2 regions of the Ruminococcus sp. RTP21484sp1_RTP21281st1_A8_RTP21281_210402 genome follow, and region 2 is predicted to be linked to the other one. Evidence: riboswitches for the same ligand, from Rfam matches in the RefSeq annotation. Region 2 holds a riboswitch; the other holds the start of a gene.

Region 1 (7,666 bases), on a different contig from region 2:
ACAATGCTGCATTATGAAACAGGCCAACTCATTCTGGACATTAGAGAAAAATGTTGTTATAGTAGGTAAGAGAAATTAGAGAAATATATCCCTTTAAATACACAGGAAAGAGGAAAAAGCTATGCCAGTATTTGATTTCAGCGGTGCTTCTGCAAGCAAAGCGGAGGCAAAGTGTACTTACACAACATTTCACAGCAGCCATACGAAGCCTTCACCGGAGCAGCCGATCATGGTGCTTGACAATAAAGAGAGACAGTGGAAACATCATTCCTGCGGTGTGTTTACCAATCCGGTAAACCGTACTGCTTTTGATTTTAAGGAAGAAGACGGTAACCATACAGCAGATGTGGTGAAAATTGATTCCAGATTTACCAGTCTTTTGAAATGGCTGGGAGACAGCAGGATCAATGTACGTTTGTCTGGTACTAACAGGGAGGACGGATATGCGGTATACCGCATTCGCGAAACTGCTTTTGGCGGCGGCACAAAGCTTTCTGCAGAGGATGGCTTTCTGCAGTTTATGATTGAGAGACTTCTGGAGAGTAATGCACCTGCTGAGGCAGAAGAGGATGAGGAACAGGAGGAAAACGGTGATGAGATGAAGCTTACCAGCATTCAGAGTATTACCGATTTTATGACCTGCGCAGGCAAAACACTGCCGGATAATATCAGACTCTGGACCAGAAGAAATCTGGCAGTGGCAAGATCCAGTGAAGTTTCTCAGGAAGAGCGCCATCATGCACAGAGGGCTCTTTCTATTATGTTGAATATCCAGTGGAAGAACAATTATTTTGAAGCAATCGATCCTGTTGAGGCAAGGAGAATCCTGGATGAAGAGCTTTATGGAATGGAGCGTGTGAAACAACGTATTATCGAGACGATTATCCAGATCAACCGTACACATACCCTTCCGGCCTACGGACTTCTTCTGATCGGACCTGCCGGTACTGGCAAATCCCAGATAGCCTATGCAGTTGCAAGAATCCTGAAACTTCCGTGGACTACGCTGGACATGAGCTCAATTAACGACTCTAAGCAGCTTACCGGAAGCCCCCGTATTTACGCAAATGCAAAGCCCGGAATTATTATGGAGGCATTTTCCATGGCTGGTGCCTCTAATCTGGTATTTATTATTAACGAGCTTGATAAGGCAAATTCCGGCAAAGGAAATGGAAATCCGGCAGATGTACTTCTTACGCTTCTGGACAACCTTGGATTTACAGATAACTATATGGAGTGTATGATCCCAACTGGTGGTGTGTATCCAATTGCTACTGCAAATGACCGTGACCAGATCAGTGCACCGCTGATGTCCAGATTCGCAGTAATTGATATTCCGGACTACACAGCTGAGGAGAAGAAAGTGATCTTTTCCAGATTCTCTCTTCCGAAGGTTCTTAAGAGAATGCATATGGAAGAGAGTGAGTGCATTATCACAGAGGGTGCGCTGGAGGCAATCATCCAGCGTTATTCCAATACTTCAGGCATTCGTGATCTGGAGCAGGCAGCAGAGCACATTGCGGCAAATGCACTGTATCAGATCGAGGTCAACCATGTAGAGAAGGTAGAGTATACCAGAGAGATGGTGGAGGAACTGCTGAAATAGAAAAAGTAAAATATTGCATATGATAACAATATTTGCGAAACAAGAATGAAACGAGAATATACATGAGAAAAATATAACAGGAGTGATAAAATGGAATTCTGGGATATCTATGATATTAACAAGAGACCTACCGGCCGTACCATGAAACGAAACGACTGGTGTTTAAAGGACGGAGAATACCATCTCACCGTACTTGGAGTAGTGGCAAGACCAGATGGTACGTTTCTCATTACCAAACGTGTGATGACAAAAGCCTGGGCACCAGGCTGGTGGGAGGTTTCCGGTGGTGCAGCACAGGCAGGGGAATCTTCTTATGATGCTGTACTCCGCGAAGTGAAAGAAGAGACAGGCCTTGATGTAAGCGGTGCGCAGGGCGGCTATCTTTTTACTTACAAAAGAGAGAATCCAGGGGAGGGAGACAACTATTTCGTAGATGTTTACCGCTTTGTGATGGATGTGAAAGAAGAAGATCTACATCTTCAGGAAGAAGAGACAGACGGCCACATGTTTGCCACCCTGAATCAGATCAAGGAATTTGCAGCCCAGGGAAAATTCCTGCACTATGACAGTATTCAGGCTGCTTTTGAGAATCTATAGATTTATTATATATTCTGCAGGAAATAACTGTGATATGCAGGGGGATTTTTTTAACGAATTCTGATGAAATGGGAATATTAATTAGAGCTTGCTGGTCAGACTGCGAGCAGTACAATTCTGTTAAGGGTATGTAAAATATAATTGAGATAAAAATAGTTTCTTGTAATTTGAAGAAAGGTGTATTATAATAAGCAACGAAATCTGAATAAAGACCAGGGGAGTTTCAATTGAGAAGCTGAGAGTAAGGTAGTCCTTAGACCCTTTTAACCTGTTGGATCATGCCAGTGTAGGAAGTGTTTAACGATGTAAGTAGGAGCATTTGTCTGGATGGCAGGTGCTCTTTTTTTTATACTGACTGACAGAGCCTGTTCAGTTCCGTCACAGTTTCAAGAATGGTTCTTATTCGATTTTTATTACAAAGTCCTGTTTATGGGACAGAAAATAGGAGGAAAAGAAAATGAACGCAAGTGTAGCAATTCAGGTACTGCCAAATGTACAGGATGAAGAGGAAGTTATCCGCATTGTAGACGAGGTAATCGCCTACATCAGATCCACTGGTCTGAACTATTATGTAGGACCATTTGAGACCACCATTGAAGGTGATTATGACCAGCTGATGGACATTGTAAAAGAGTGTCAGCATGTAGCTGAGCGCGCAGGCTGCAAGGCTATGAGCGTATATGTTAAAATTGCATACAAACCAGAAGGGGATGTACTTACCATTGAAAAGAAAGTTACCAAACATCACCAGTAAGATCCCTTCAATTGCAGCCATGGCCGTGATTCTGCTTGGCTGGGAAGTGGTAAGCATTTCGGGAATTGTTCCCTCCTACATGCTTCCATCTCCGGTAGCAGTGCTGACAGCCCTGTTTGGCGATCTGCCAACCATACTTTTCCATGCGAAATTCACTTTGCTGGAATCCTTTTACGGACTTCTCATTGGAATCGCGCTGGCATTTGTGTTTGCAACTATGATGGATCGGTTCCGTGTAATGGATCAGGCATTTTATCCGATCATGATCATTACACAGACCATACCGACCATTGCCATTGCGCCAATTCTGGTGCTTTGGATGGGATTTGGAATGGCACCGAAGATCACTCTGGTTGTGATCACCACTTTTTTCCCAATTACAATCGGACTGCTGGATGGATATAAAAGTGTGGATCCGGATGCCATTCGTCTGATGAAGGCCATGGGAGCCAGCCGGGCACAGATTTTCCGCCATGTGAAATTTCCAGGTGCTTTGCCCCAGTTTTTTTCCGGGCTGAAAATATCTGCTTCCTACGCAGTTGTAGGAGCAGTTGTTTCTGAGTGGCTGGGTGGATTTAACGGACTTGGTGTTTATATGACCCGTGTAAAAAAAGCATATTCTTTTGATAAAATGTTTGCAGTCATTATCTTCATTGTGATCATCAGTCTTTTACTTCTTCTGGCAGTAAATATTGTCAGCCGGATCACAATGCCATGGCTGCAGGTAGAAAAGGAGAAAAATCATGAATAAGAATTTGAAAAAAGTAATCGCACCAGTTGCAGCGGCAGCTATGGTGCTTGCAGTTCCTACCGGTGTATACGCAGAAGATGGTGCACAGGAGAAAATCACATTCTGCCTGGACTGGACACCGAATACCAACCACACCGGACTTTATGTAGCACAGGCAAAAGGCTACTACGAAGAAGCTGGTCTTGATGTGGAAATCGTTCAGCCACCGGAAAATGGTGCAGCCCTTATGTGCGCAGCAGGTCAGGCTCAGTTTGCGATCGAGGCTCAGGATACCATGGCTGCTTCCCTTGCACTTGACGAGCCTCTTGGAATCACAGCAGTTGCAGGAATCATTCAGCACAATACCTCCGGAATCCTTTCCCGAAAAGGTGACGGAATTGACAAACCAGCCGGACTTACCGGAAAAACCTATTCCACATGGGATTCTCCAATCGAGCTTGCTATGCTGGAAAATGTTGTAAACGGCGAAGGCGGAGATTTCAGCCAGGTTACCCTGATCCCTAATGATATTACAGATGAGCCAGCAGCACTTGCTGCCAATCAGACGGATGCCATCTGGGTATTCCAGGGCTGGGGCGGAATCAATGCTGACGTAGAAGGTGTAGACTGCGACTATTTTGCATTCTCTGATATCAACCCTGTATTTGACTACTACACACCGGTTATCATTGCAAATAACGACTATCTTGCTGAGAATCCGGATCAGGCGAAAGCATTTATGGAAGCAACTGCAAAGGGATATGAGTTTGCAGCAGAGAATCCGGATGAGGCAGCACAGATCCTCATTGACGGCGATAATACAGGCTCTCTGAAGGATGCTGAAGATCTTGTAAAGAAGAGTCAGGAATTCCTTTCCACAAAATACATTGACGATGCAGAAAGCTGGGGCGTAATTGATGCAGACAGATGGAATGCATTCTACAAATGGCTGTATGAGAACCAGCTTTGCGACAAGGATCTTACTGGAGTCGGATTTTCTAACGAGTATCTTCCACAGTAAGGAATGAAAGAGAAAGAAATTAACGCATAGAGCTATTCTGTCAGGAAAATTTACCCCGATTTTTGCGGAAAATGGAACTGGTTATAGAAGTAGCACTGTGTATAAGGAACGAATATGTCATCAGAACAAAATAAAGTAATTTTACGAGCAGAACATATTTCAAAAACATACGGTGAAAAAAAAGTTTTGGAGGACATTTCCATTTATCTGGAGCAGGGGGAACTGGTTTCCCTTCTGGGAGTCAGCGGTTCCGGAAAGACCACATTGTTCAATGTGCTTTCCGGTATTATCCCACCTGATGAAGGAAAGGTCTATCTGAAAGATCAGGATGTGACTTCCACACCTGGAAGCATCAGTTACATGCTGCAGAAGGATCTTCTCCTTCCCCACAAGAAAGTGATCGACAATGTAGCACTTCCCCTTGTACTGAAAGGCGTGAAGAAAGCAGAAGCCAGGGAAAAGGCCAATCCGCTTTTTGCAGAATTTGGTCTGGAAGGCACCCAGTATCAGTATCCAAGCCAGCTGTCCGGTGGTATGCGTCAGCGTGCGGCTTTGCTTCGAACCTATTTAAGTTCCAGCGGAGTTGCCCTTCTGGATGAGCCTTTCAGTGCACTGGATACATTGACAAAGGCCAGCGTGCATAAATGGTATCTGGAAGTTATGCAGCATATTGATCTGTCTACCTTGTTTATCACCCATGATATTGACGAGGCCATTCTTTTGTCCGACCGGATTTACATCCTGAACGGAACTCCGGGAACCATCAAAGATGAGATCGTGATCCAGGAGAGAAAACCCAGGGCAGCGGATTTTGCATTGTCAGAAGAATTTTTGGAATATAAGAGACAGATTATTAGCAAGCTGTAGTTTTTCGGTTGATGAAAATAAAACTTCCCGGCAGGTTTCATACTACCTGAGTTTGAGCGCTCAGAAGCAGAAGCCTGCCGGGACTTTTTATGTAAAATATCCAGTTGACGTGCTATTGTGAAGCCGGCACAAAAATGGTACTATTAGTACTATAACGAAGAAGGAGAAAAATGTAGGATGAGGAAAAATGAAAAAAGAAATGGAAAAGCACTGCTTCCTATAGTAGTGTTTGTTGTTTTGTATCTGGGGCTTGGCATATTATTTGAGTATGGCCTGGATATCGAGATGGGATTTTATAAAATCCCCGTTGTTGTAATATTTCTGGTTGCATTACTTGTTGCCTGTATACAGAACCGCGAGCTTAAATTGAATGATAAGCTGGAAGTTATGGGGATTGGAATCAGTGATCCTAACATTATTACAATGATCATAATTTTTATGCTGTCAGGTATTTTTGTAGGTATAGTCGGAAGAACATCCGCAAACAGTGTTGCATATTTTATTTTGTCACTGGTTCCGCCTCAGTTTGCAGTTGTTGTGCTTTTTGTGGTCAGCTGTTTTGTTTCTCTTGCAATGGGTACCTCTGTAGGAACAATTACGCTGATCGTTCCAATTGGAGTTGCAGTAGCAAGAGTATCCGGATTTGCACTGCCGGTTTGTATTGGTTCCGTCATGAGCGGCGCCATGTTTGGAGATAATCTGTCATTTATATCAGACACAACCATTGCTGCATGTAATGGACAAGGCTGTGAAATGAAAGATAAATTTAAGGAGAATTTCTTTATTGCACTGCCAGCTGCTATTGCCAGCATTATTATTCTGCTGGTTTTGTCTGTTAAAAATTATAATGGTGGATTCATCGAAGAAAAATATGATTTAATACAGATCATTCCTTATATTCTGGTTCTTATAGGTGGAATCATCGGATTTAATGTATTTTTCGTGCTGATTACAGGTATTCTAAGTGGCTCAGTTATTATGATTGCAACAGGAATGATAGCACCCACAGACCTGATCGGAAATATGGGAACCGGTGCTGCCGGGATGTTTGAAACCAGTATGGTTGCGATTCTGGTAGCTGCAATCTGTGCCCTGATCAAGGAGTATGGTGGATTTTCCGCTTTATTATACTGGATAAAGAAAGTGTTTAAAGGAAAAAAAGGCGGGCTCCTGGGAATGGGACTGTTAGTTGGGCTAATGGATATTGCAACTGCCAATAATACAGTTGCGATCGTTATGGCGAACCCGATTGCAAAAGAAATGTCAAAGGATTACGGTATCAGCGCCAGAAAAGCTGCTTCTATCCTGGATACATTTTCCTGTATTTTTCAGGGTATTTTACCGTACGGAGCGCAAATGCTGGTTGCTGTTTCTGCTGCAGCCAGTTTAGGAGAAGTGGTCAGTGCATTTGATATACTTCCAATGCTGCTGTATCCTTATATGCTGCTGCTTAGTTCACTTGCTTTTATATTTACCATGAAAGTTCCGGATGGCAGACAGTGAATGGAGAAGCCTAAGCCTGTGCTCACACATACCTATCTGCTCTGCAGAATTGAGGAAGCGTATGAGCTCTTTGAAAATAAGAGAGATGGCGTAATTAAAGTGGCTGTGGAATGCTGAATAAAATCCGCAATCTGCACGCCCACTTTGCGGTATATTCTACCCGAATTCGGTTGCTGCCCGCTATGGCGCCCTCATCCGGATAAAATCTTCCACAAATTGTGACGCACATCTTGCAGAAAGCCTTTTTCAAACACTTGCAAGTAAATTATTACCTATAAAACAGTAATAAATTCTGTGAAAATTGTGCAATAGTAATGATTCGTATATTGTGAAGCGGGCACAAAAATGATACTATCATTATATAAAGAAGCAGGAGGTAAGTGCGTGATGAAGAAACTTACAACAGCAAAAATCTGGCAGTTTGCAGCAGGTCAGTTTGGATGGGCAATGTTGTCCGGAATCATTTCAAACTGGCTTGTGTATTTTTATCAGCCAGATGAAACCGCCATCAGCCAGGGGCAGACTGTATTTATTCCCCAGGGACTGGTGGTGCTTGGCATTTTCACCATTATCGGAGGAATCACAGCC
Region 2 (7,666 bases):
TGAATTTCATGCTTCGTGGACTTCCCTTTATTTATCAGGGACAGGAGCTTGGCATGGAAAATATCCCGTTCAAATCAATTGACGAGGTAGATGATATTTCAACTCTGGATGAATATAAAGTTGCACTTGACGCCGGACTTACCCCGGAAGCAGCTTTGAAAGCTGTTGCCCGCCGCAGCCGCGACAATGCCCGTACCCCCATGCAGTGGACTGGTGAGGAAAATGCCGGATTTACAGCTGGTACACCGTGGCTTCGGGTAAATTCCAATTATACCGCAATTAATGTGGAAAAAGAGACGATTGATCCAAATTCCGTACTTAATTTCTATAAGAAACTGATCGCTCTTCGCAAGGATCCGGAATATAAAGAAACCGTTGTGTATGGTGCTCTGGAGCCCTTTATGGAAGACCGGCATAATTTAATGGCATACTACCGTAAAGGAGATAAAACTTTACTTGTGGTTGGCAATTATCAGTGGGATGAGCAGGAAATTACACTTCCATCAGAATGCAAAAAGGTGCTGATCAATAACTACCCGGATATGGTTCTGGATGGAAATTCAGTTAAGCTGCATGGATATCAGGTGCTGGTTGTGGAGTTAGCGTAAACGATTTTCACGCTTGGTATTTATTGTATTCCAACACCTTATTGACAATTTTTCCCATTATTACTATAATAACAAAAGAACAGGGGAGCTTGTACACAGGCTGAGAGGAAATTGTGAATTTCGACCCTATTACCTGATGCGGATAATGCCGCCGTAGGAAGTCATCATGGGTTTGATTTTTTTCGGAGACACCTCATTGGGGTGTCTCTTTTTTCATATGGCAGCAATGCAGCGTTCGGCTGGGGGCACCACTTTCGGACGCTATATAAAATTAATGCATACATAACAACAGTGCCGGTTTGTAAAAAGATTTTTTCACGTTATAACTCATAACTCGTGGAAACTGCTTCAAACAAGGCCAAGAGAAAGGAAGAAAATTATGAGAACAGCATTAACAATCGCTGGAAGTGACTCCAGCGGAGGCGCCGGTATCCAGGCTGATATCAAGACAATGATCAGCAATGGAGTATATGCCATGAGTGCGATTACCGCACTTACCGCACAGAATACTACCGGTGTAACAGGTATTATGGAAGCAACGCCAGAATTTCTGGCCGACCAGCTGGATAATATTTTTACAGATATTTATCCGGATGCAGTGAAGATTGGAATGGTATCTTCCAGCGCATTGATTGAAACCATTGCGAAAAAACTTCGCCAGTATGAAGCAAAGAACATTGTAGTAGACCCGGTTATGGTCGCTACAAGCGGAGCCAAGCTGATCAATGATGAAGCCATTGAAGCCCTTAAAAGTCAGCTTCTTCCAATGGCCACAGTCCTGACACCGAATATTCCGGAGGCAGAGGTTCTGTCCGGAATGAAAATAGAAACTGCCGAGGATATGATCAAAGCCGCTGCTGCCATCGGGGAGAAATACAGCTGTGCAGTGCTTTGCAAGGGTGGTCATCAGCTGAATGACGCTAATGACCTTCTGTGGCGCAAAGGCGATTACAAATGGTTCCAGGGAAAGCGGATCAACAATCCAAACACTCACGGAACAGGATGTACCTTATCCAGTGCCATTGCTTCTAATCTGGCAAAGGGATTTGACCTGGATACTTCCGTGGAGAGGGCAAAGAAATATATTTCCGGAGCACTTGCTGCTATGCTGGATCTTGGAAAAGGCAGTGGTCCTATGGATCACGGATTTGCAATAAAAAATGAATTCACACTGTCACATGACGAGATTACGGCAGAAGCCGCTGATAAGGAGGCAAAATAACATGACTGAAAAACGTACTTCCATTTTTGAAAACGGCCTGATCTGGTTTGGCGCTGGTGTTTCCCTGGCGGAAATCCTCACCGGAACCTATTTTGCCTCACTTGGCTTTGGAAAAGGTCTTCTTGCCATTATCATCGGACATATTATTGGCTGTACCATGCTTTTCCTCGCCGGAGTGATCGGCGGAAAAACACGCCGCAGTGCAATGGAAACCGTAAAAATGAGCTTTGGGGAAAAGGGCGGGATTTTCTTCTCCTTCCTGAATGTACTTCAGCTGGTTGGCTGGACTGCTATTATGATCTACGACGGAGCTCTGGCCGCAAACGGTGTGTTACATACCGGAAGCTGGGTATGGTGTCTGGTAATCGGTGCACTGATCGTACTGTGGATTTTTATCGGCATCACAAACCTTGGAAAAATCAACACCATCGCTATGGCAGCACTTTTTATCCTTACACTGGTACTCTGCAAGCTCATCTTCTTTGATGGCGGGACTGCACTTGCCATTGGCGAGGAAGCCATGTCCTTTGGTGCTGCGGTTGAGCTTTCTGTTGCAATGCCACTGTCCTGGCTGCCGCTGATCAGTGATTATACCCGCGAGGCGAAGGAGCCAGTGAAAGCAACTGCTGTAAGCTCTATTGTTTACGGTCTTGTAAGCTGCTGGATGTATGTAATCGGTATGGGTGCAGCGATTTATACCGGTGAATCCGACATTGCTCAGATTATGGTGAAAGCCGGACTGGGAATTGCAGGCCTTCTGATCATTGTATTTTCCACTGTTACCACCACATTCCTGGATGCTTACTCCGCCGGAATTTCATCTGAATCTGTATTTTCCAAAATTAATGGAAAATATGCCGCAATTGCCGTAACCATCATCGGAACAATTGCTGCAATTGTATATCCAATGGACAACATTACCGATTTCCTGTATCTCATCGGTTCTGTATTTGCACCGATGATTGCCATTCAGATTGCCGATTTCTTCCTTCTGAAGCGTGCTGACAGCCTGGGCGAAGCGGTTGACATAACAAATGCGGTAATCTGGGTGATCGGATTTGTGCTGTACCGAATTTTAATGAGAATTGATATTCCTGTGGGAAATACACTGCCAGATATGGTGGTTACCATTCTCATTTGTATGATCGTGCGAAATGTTTTAAAGAGTAAAAAATAGACTTTCACTTTAGAGTGTATTGGATAAAAGGCTTTCTGCAAGATGTGCTTCGCAATTTGCAGGAATGATTTTTCAAACACGCTCTAGCTTTCGTATAAACACTACTCGGTTCAGGAAAGTGCCAGAGATGGGCTTTCTTATAAATCCAAAAAGGGGCTGCCATTTCCCGGCAGTCCCTTTCTGTTTATTTCTGTTTATTTCTGTTTATTTCTTTTTATATCTGCTTATATCTGTTTATTCTTCAGTTTCTTCCAGCGTTACTTCCACAACCGTATCCCGATCATCCGGAAGCGGGTAGCTGTCGCAGGTGTCAGCGTTGAGGAAGAAGAACTGATTCTGGGAGTATTCCTTCAGGTTCCAGTAATCCGTAAGCTTTACCTCGGAATTGTCGGAAAGACGGCGGAGTTTTTTGATCTTGCCGTGGATTCCGGTGAGAGGGATTGCTCCTGCCTGGGGCTCCATAACGTGGGCGTAGATCTTATTTCCGTTGCGGGTGTAACGGCCCCATTCCGGTTTATCGATTTCAGCATAGCCACAGCCGTAGATGCTCTTGGAGTTCTCGTCCATCCACTCTCCTACTTCTTCCAGAATCTTCACAGACTCCTTCGGAATACGGCCTTTTGCATCAGGCCCCACATTCAGGAGCAGGTTGCCGCCCTTGCTGACACACTCAACCAGCATGTGGATGACCATTTCAGCTGATTTATAATGACGGTCACTGGAGGAATAGCCCCAATTGTTATTCAGGGTCAGGCAGGCTTCCCATGGTACCGGATTACCAAGCTCATTGCGGATTCCTGCTGGTGGGATCATCTGCTCCGGAGATGCGAAATCACCGGAATATTCGGTAGGATTTGCAGTAAGGATAGAACCGGAATCCTCAGCACTGCCCTCCAGACGGTTATCAATGATCAGCCAGGGCTGGATGGAACGCACCATGGAAATCAGCTCCTGGGCTTTCCATTTGTCGCACTTCATATCGCCGTAGGAGAAGTCGAACCACATCAGATCCAGCTTACCATAATTGGTAAGAAGCTCTTTGATCTGCCCAAACATAAATTCCAGATAGCGGTCGAAATCGCGGTTTTCATTGGAGCATTCCGGATGGTTGCGCATTGGATGGTGCATATCCCCATAGTGTGGGAAATCCGGGTGGCGCCAGTCTATAATAGAAAAATACAGACCTACTTTGATTCCTTCTGCACGGAATGCCTCCAGGAACTCTTTTACCAGGTCTTTGTGGCAGGCTGCGTTCATGGAATTGTAGTCAGTAAGTTTGGTGTCAAAAAGGCAGAAGCCGTCGTGGTGTTTGGCTGTGAGCACAGCATATTTCATGCCCGCCTTTTTCGCAAGACGCGCCCACTCTCTTGGGTTGTAATTCTCAGCTGTGAACTCTTCTGTGAGATGGCAGTAGTCCTCATGTGGAATCTGCTCCATGCTGCGCACCCATTCTCCTCTGGCAGGGATTGCATAAAGTCCCCAGTGAATAAACATGCCGAAACGGGCGTCACGGTACCATTCGGTACGTTTTGTTCTTTCTTCGATTACTTTGTTCATTTTATAATGTCCTTTCCTGTAACATTAGGCAAAATACTTTTCCAGTTCTCTCTTCATATCCTCTGGAATTTCCCGTTCAAAGGAAAGTTCTGGCTCGTTTGCCACCCATGCAGCTGCTGTGCAGAGAGTTTTCGCCCCTTCTTCCAGTGCGCGAGGAGATATATATTCTACTGTATCGTGTCTTGTATGCATGCCAAAGCCGTCACGGTTTAAGGTAAGCGCTGGCACACCTTTCCATGCGAAAGTATTGGAATCGCTGGCCCAGACCTGATTTTTGATGGTAACACCCAGCTGATTTTCTTCCATGAGGTTTTTCAGTTCTGCACAGACAGTCGGATCTGCAGTTACTCCCAGAACGTTTCCTCCCAGGAGCTGCCCTGCCAGGTCTACATTCAGATTAAACACATGGCTGCTCATTTCTCCTTCATGGGATTTCACATAATTCTGGCTTCCAACCAACCCTTTTTCCTCGGAGCCAAACCAGATGAACTCCATAGTTCTGGCTGGTCTGTGCTCTGCGAAATGATGAAAAGCTTCCATCACCATGGCTCCGCCGGACATATTGTCATATGCACCAGGGCCTTCCGGAACAGAATCATAATGAGCCGTTACCGTAACGATTTCTTCTGGAAAATCAGTTCCCAGAATGCGTACTGCCACATTGGCGGAATTGCGGGAAATCTCGCTCTGCTGAATGTTCAGGCAGCACTGAGATGCCTGTTTTTCCACGATTTCCACTGCATCCAGGTAATGGACAGATGCGCCTGGAAGATCACCTGCCTTGCGGCGGTACTGGGTTGGAATCCGGTCTTCCCCCTGATCCAGCGGCGTGCCGCATACGGTTACAAAGCCAAGTGCACCTGCTGCTTTTATTTTATTTATCGTATCTTCACGAATAGGATCGCAGACCAGCACAACTGCCCCTTTTGCCTGGGAAAGACTGATGTCATCTCCTTTTCCCACGAAGAGAAATGGTGCTGTGATGCCCTCTTCCAGGGTGCAGGCGCCATTCAGGTAGGCACGCACCGGATAAGCCTTCTTATAAGGCTGGCAGATTACCAGCTCTGCCTTTTTCTGCTGAAAATCCGGACACTGGAAAAATTCCATGCGGGGTGTCTGAATGTAGACAGACTTTCCCGTCTGGGCTGCTACCTGCTCCGCTTCCTTCAAAATGTATTCAGCTGCTTTGTGCTCCCCCTTTGTGCCGGATTCACGGATGTAAGCCGTATCAGCTACAAACTGATATGCACGTTGTCCATCTGGGTGAATTTCTGTGTATTTACTCATAATTTACTCCATTTAGAGAGGGCTTCCGATTTACTCACATTTAATGCGCTACATTCAGAGGCCTTGCAATTTTCCTTATTATGCCTTGCTGCGCACCTCTGGTACACACAGAAAACCATCTCTATATTTCTTAGAAATTCTACTATATACTTCAAAAACTACTATATCTTTTTTTTACATGCGATTTATACTTCCGGCACTTCTTCCATAATACGGATCAGCATATCGCCAGTTCCAACATTATAGCCGCTGGTTGCATAGATTCCTACAGACTCGCCATTAGTTACCAGAATCAGCGGAAGCTTGTCCGGATCAACATACATTCTTCTTCCCAAAAGTTCGATGTTTTCCTCAAAGGAATCGAAATAGATGGAAACATTCGGGAACATCTTCAGCACTTTTGCCAGAAGAGGATCCTGCTTGGCTTCCGGAGTACGAATCATGAAGGAGATGGAATTTTCAAATTCGTGGAATTTTTCTGCATGTTCCAGCATTTCATTCAAAATATGTTCAGTAGGCTCCCGGCTCTCTTCCAGCCACATGAGAATTTTCTTGCCACCTTTGGTTAACTCAGCGCAGTTTACTGTGTTTCCGGCAGAATCTTTTACTTCAAACTCCGGAAGGGAAATACGCTCCAGCATATCGCCAAGCTGGGCTTCGCGGAGACGCAAGGTCTCTTCTCTCTGCCCACCTTCTTCTATCGTAAATGTTTTCTCCCATGCAAACTGATTTCCGTTAGGAAGGCGGTTGGTGGTAATAATCCGATAGGTTCCTGGAATCAATGCAAGCTCCAGAGTATCCCCATTCCAGCTTCTGCCTGTAAGATTCAGGGAAACGTATTCATTTCCAACCAGACGCCCCATGGTCCAGTTCTGATAGTAGTTCCATACATCATCTGTCTCTTTTTTCAATGTGAGAACAGCGCCACCCTCCTGCTGTTTCAGAACAGGAACAAACTGTCTATTTACCCAATATTCCATTACCTTATTATCCGGGTTCAATCTTGCCGGGATTCCCAGTGTACGGGCAATGGCCACAAAAAGTACCTTCTGTGAACGCTCGGTACCAATTCCGGATACCAGGCATTCGTATGGAGTTTCCATTACGGTCTCGCGCTCGTTATCCGGATAGGCGGTGATATGCGCCTGGATATAATTCCAGATTTCTGCCGGATTTGCGCGGAAGGCGGCTTTCTGCTCTTCTGTAAAGAAGGAGAGAATGCCCTTTCGGTATGGGCGAAGGAGCTCGTCTTCCACACGGGGATTTAATATAAAATTGATATAAAGATTATAGCCGGACTCTGCACCTGTAACTCTTGTATATGCCGCAGATTTTTCAGCTTTATAGTTACTGCACTCTGCATTAGCATTCTCAGCGCCTTGAGTGAAGCAATCTGCGCCATTCATTTCTTTTTTGCCACATTTCCCAGTACCAGACTTCATTTTAAATTCTTTTGCATACTGCTTGCCATATTCCAAATGCTCTTCCAACACGCTGCAAACACAGTCTGTGTGGTCTTTCTCAGAAAGTACATCCACCATTTCCTGGCGAAGTTCCTTCTCATCCTCTCCTGCAAGAAAAGCGGTCAGTTCCGGGTTCGCCCAGTTCTCTTTCTTTTCTTTACGGATCTTGTTTGCTTCATTCAGTCGTCTGGTTCCTTCTGCTTTCTGCTCCGGGGTAGGCATATCCGGGTTCACCGGAGTATCAACTGGAGCGATCACATCTACAGCTCTCCAATCTTCTGCTTCCACAGCCTCACCAGTAAGAGTCAGGGAAATCTCATCCTGCGCTCTGGTATCCAGATCTGCCTGTGCA

The links. A riboswitch is a leader RNA that binds a small molecule or an ion and turns the genes downstream of it on or off. The one in region 2 is predicted to bind thiamine pyrophosphate.
Region 1: linked by a shared signal. The riboswitch ahead of AB5170_RS16610 (thiamine-binding protein) and the one ahead of thiD (bifunctional hydroxymethylpyrimidine kinase/phosphomethylpyrimidine kinase) in region 2 are both predicted to bind thiamine pyrophosphate.

Annotation. Positions count from the first base shown of each region.
Region 1 is NZ_JBCPGE010000039.1:16,496-24,161, reverse strand. Features, by position in the region: gene AB5170_RS16620 (AAA family ATPase) at 122-1,606, shown strand; gene AB5170_RS16615 (NUDIX domain-containing protein) at 1,697-2,203, shown strand; TPP riboswitch at 2,408-2,514, shown strand; gene AB5170_RS16610 (thiamine-binding protein) at 2,661-2,957, shown strand; gene AB5170_RS16605 (ABC transporter permease) at 2,926-3,708, shown strand; gene AB5170_RS16600 (ABC transporter substrate-binding protein) at 3,701-4,708, shown strand; gene AB5170_RS16595 (ABC transporter ATP-binding protein) at 4,823-5,575, shown strand; gene AB5170_RS16590 (Na+/H+ antiporter NhaC family protein) at 5,753-7,078, shown strand; gene AB5170_RS16585 (DUF6783 domain-containing protein) at 7,173-7,307, opposite strand; gene AB5170_RS16580 (DUF6783 domain-containing protein) at 7,272-7,364, shown strand; gene AB5170_RS16575 (MFS transporter) at 7,466-7,666, shown strand, end outside.
Region 2 is NZ_JBCPGE010000076.1:2,903-10,568, reverse strand. Features, by position in the region: gene AB5170_RS21665 (alpha-glucosidase) at 1-608, shown strand, start outside; TPP riboswitch at 680-785, shown strand; gene thiD (bifunctional hydroxymethylpyrimidine kinase/phosphomethylpyrimidine kinase) at 988-1,830, shown strand; gene cytX (putative hydroxymethylpyrimidine transporter CytX) at 1,832-3,007, shown strand; gene AB5170_RS21650 (alpha-L-fucosidase) at 3,242-4,564, opposite strand; gene AB5170_RS21645 (M28 family metallopeptidase) at 4,589-5,851, opposite strand; gene AB5170_RS21640 (transglutaminase domain-containing protein) at 6,037-7,666, opposite strand, start outside.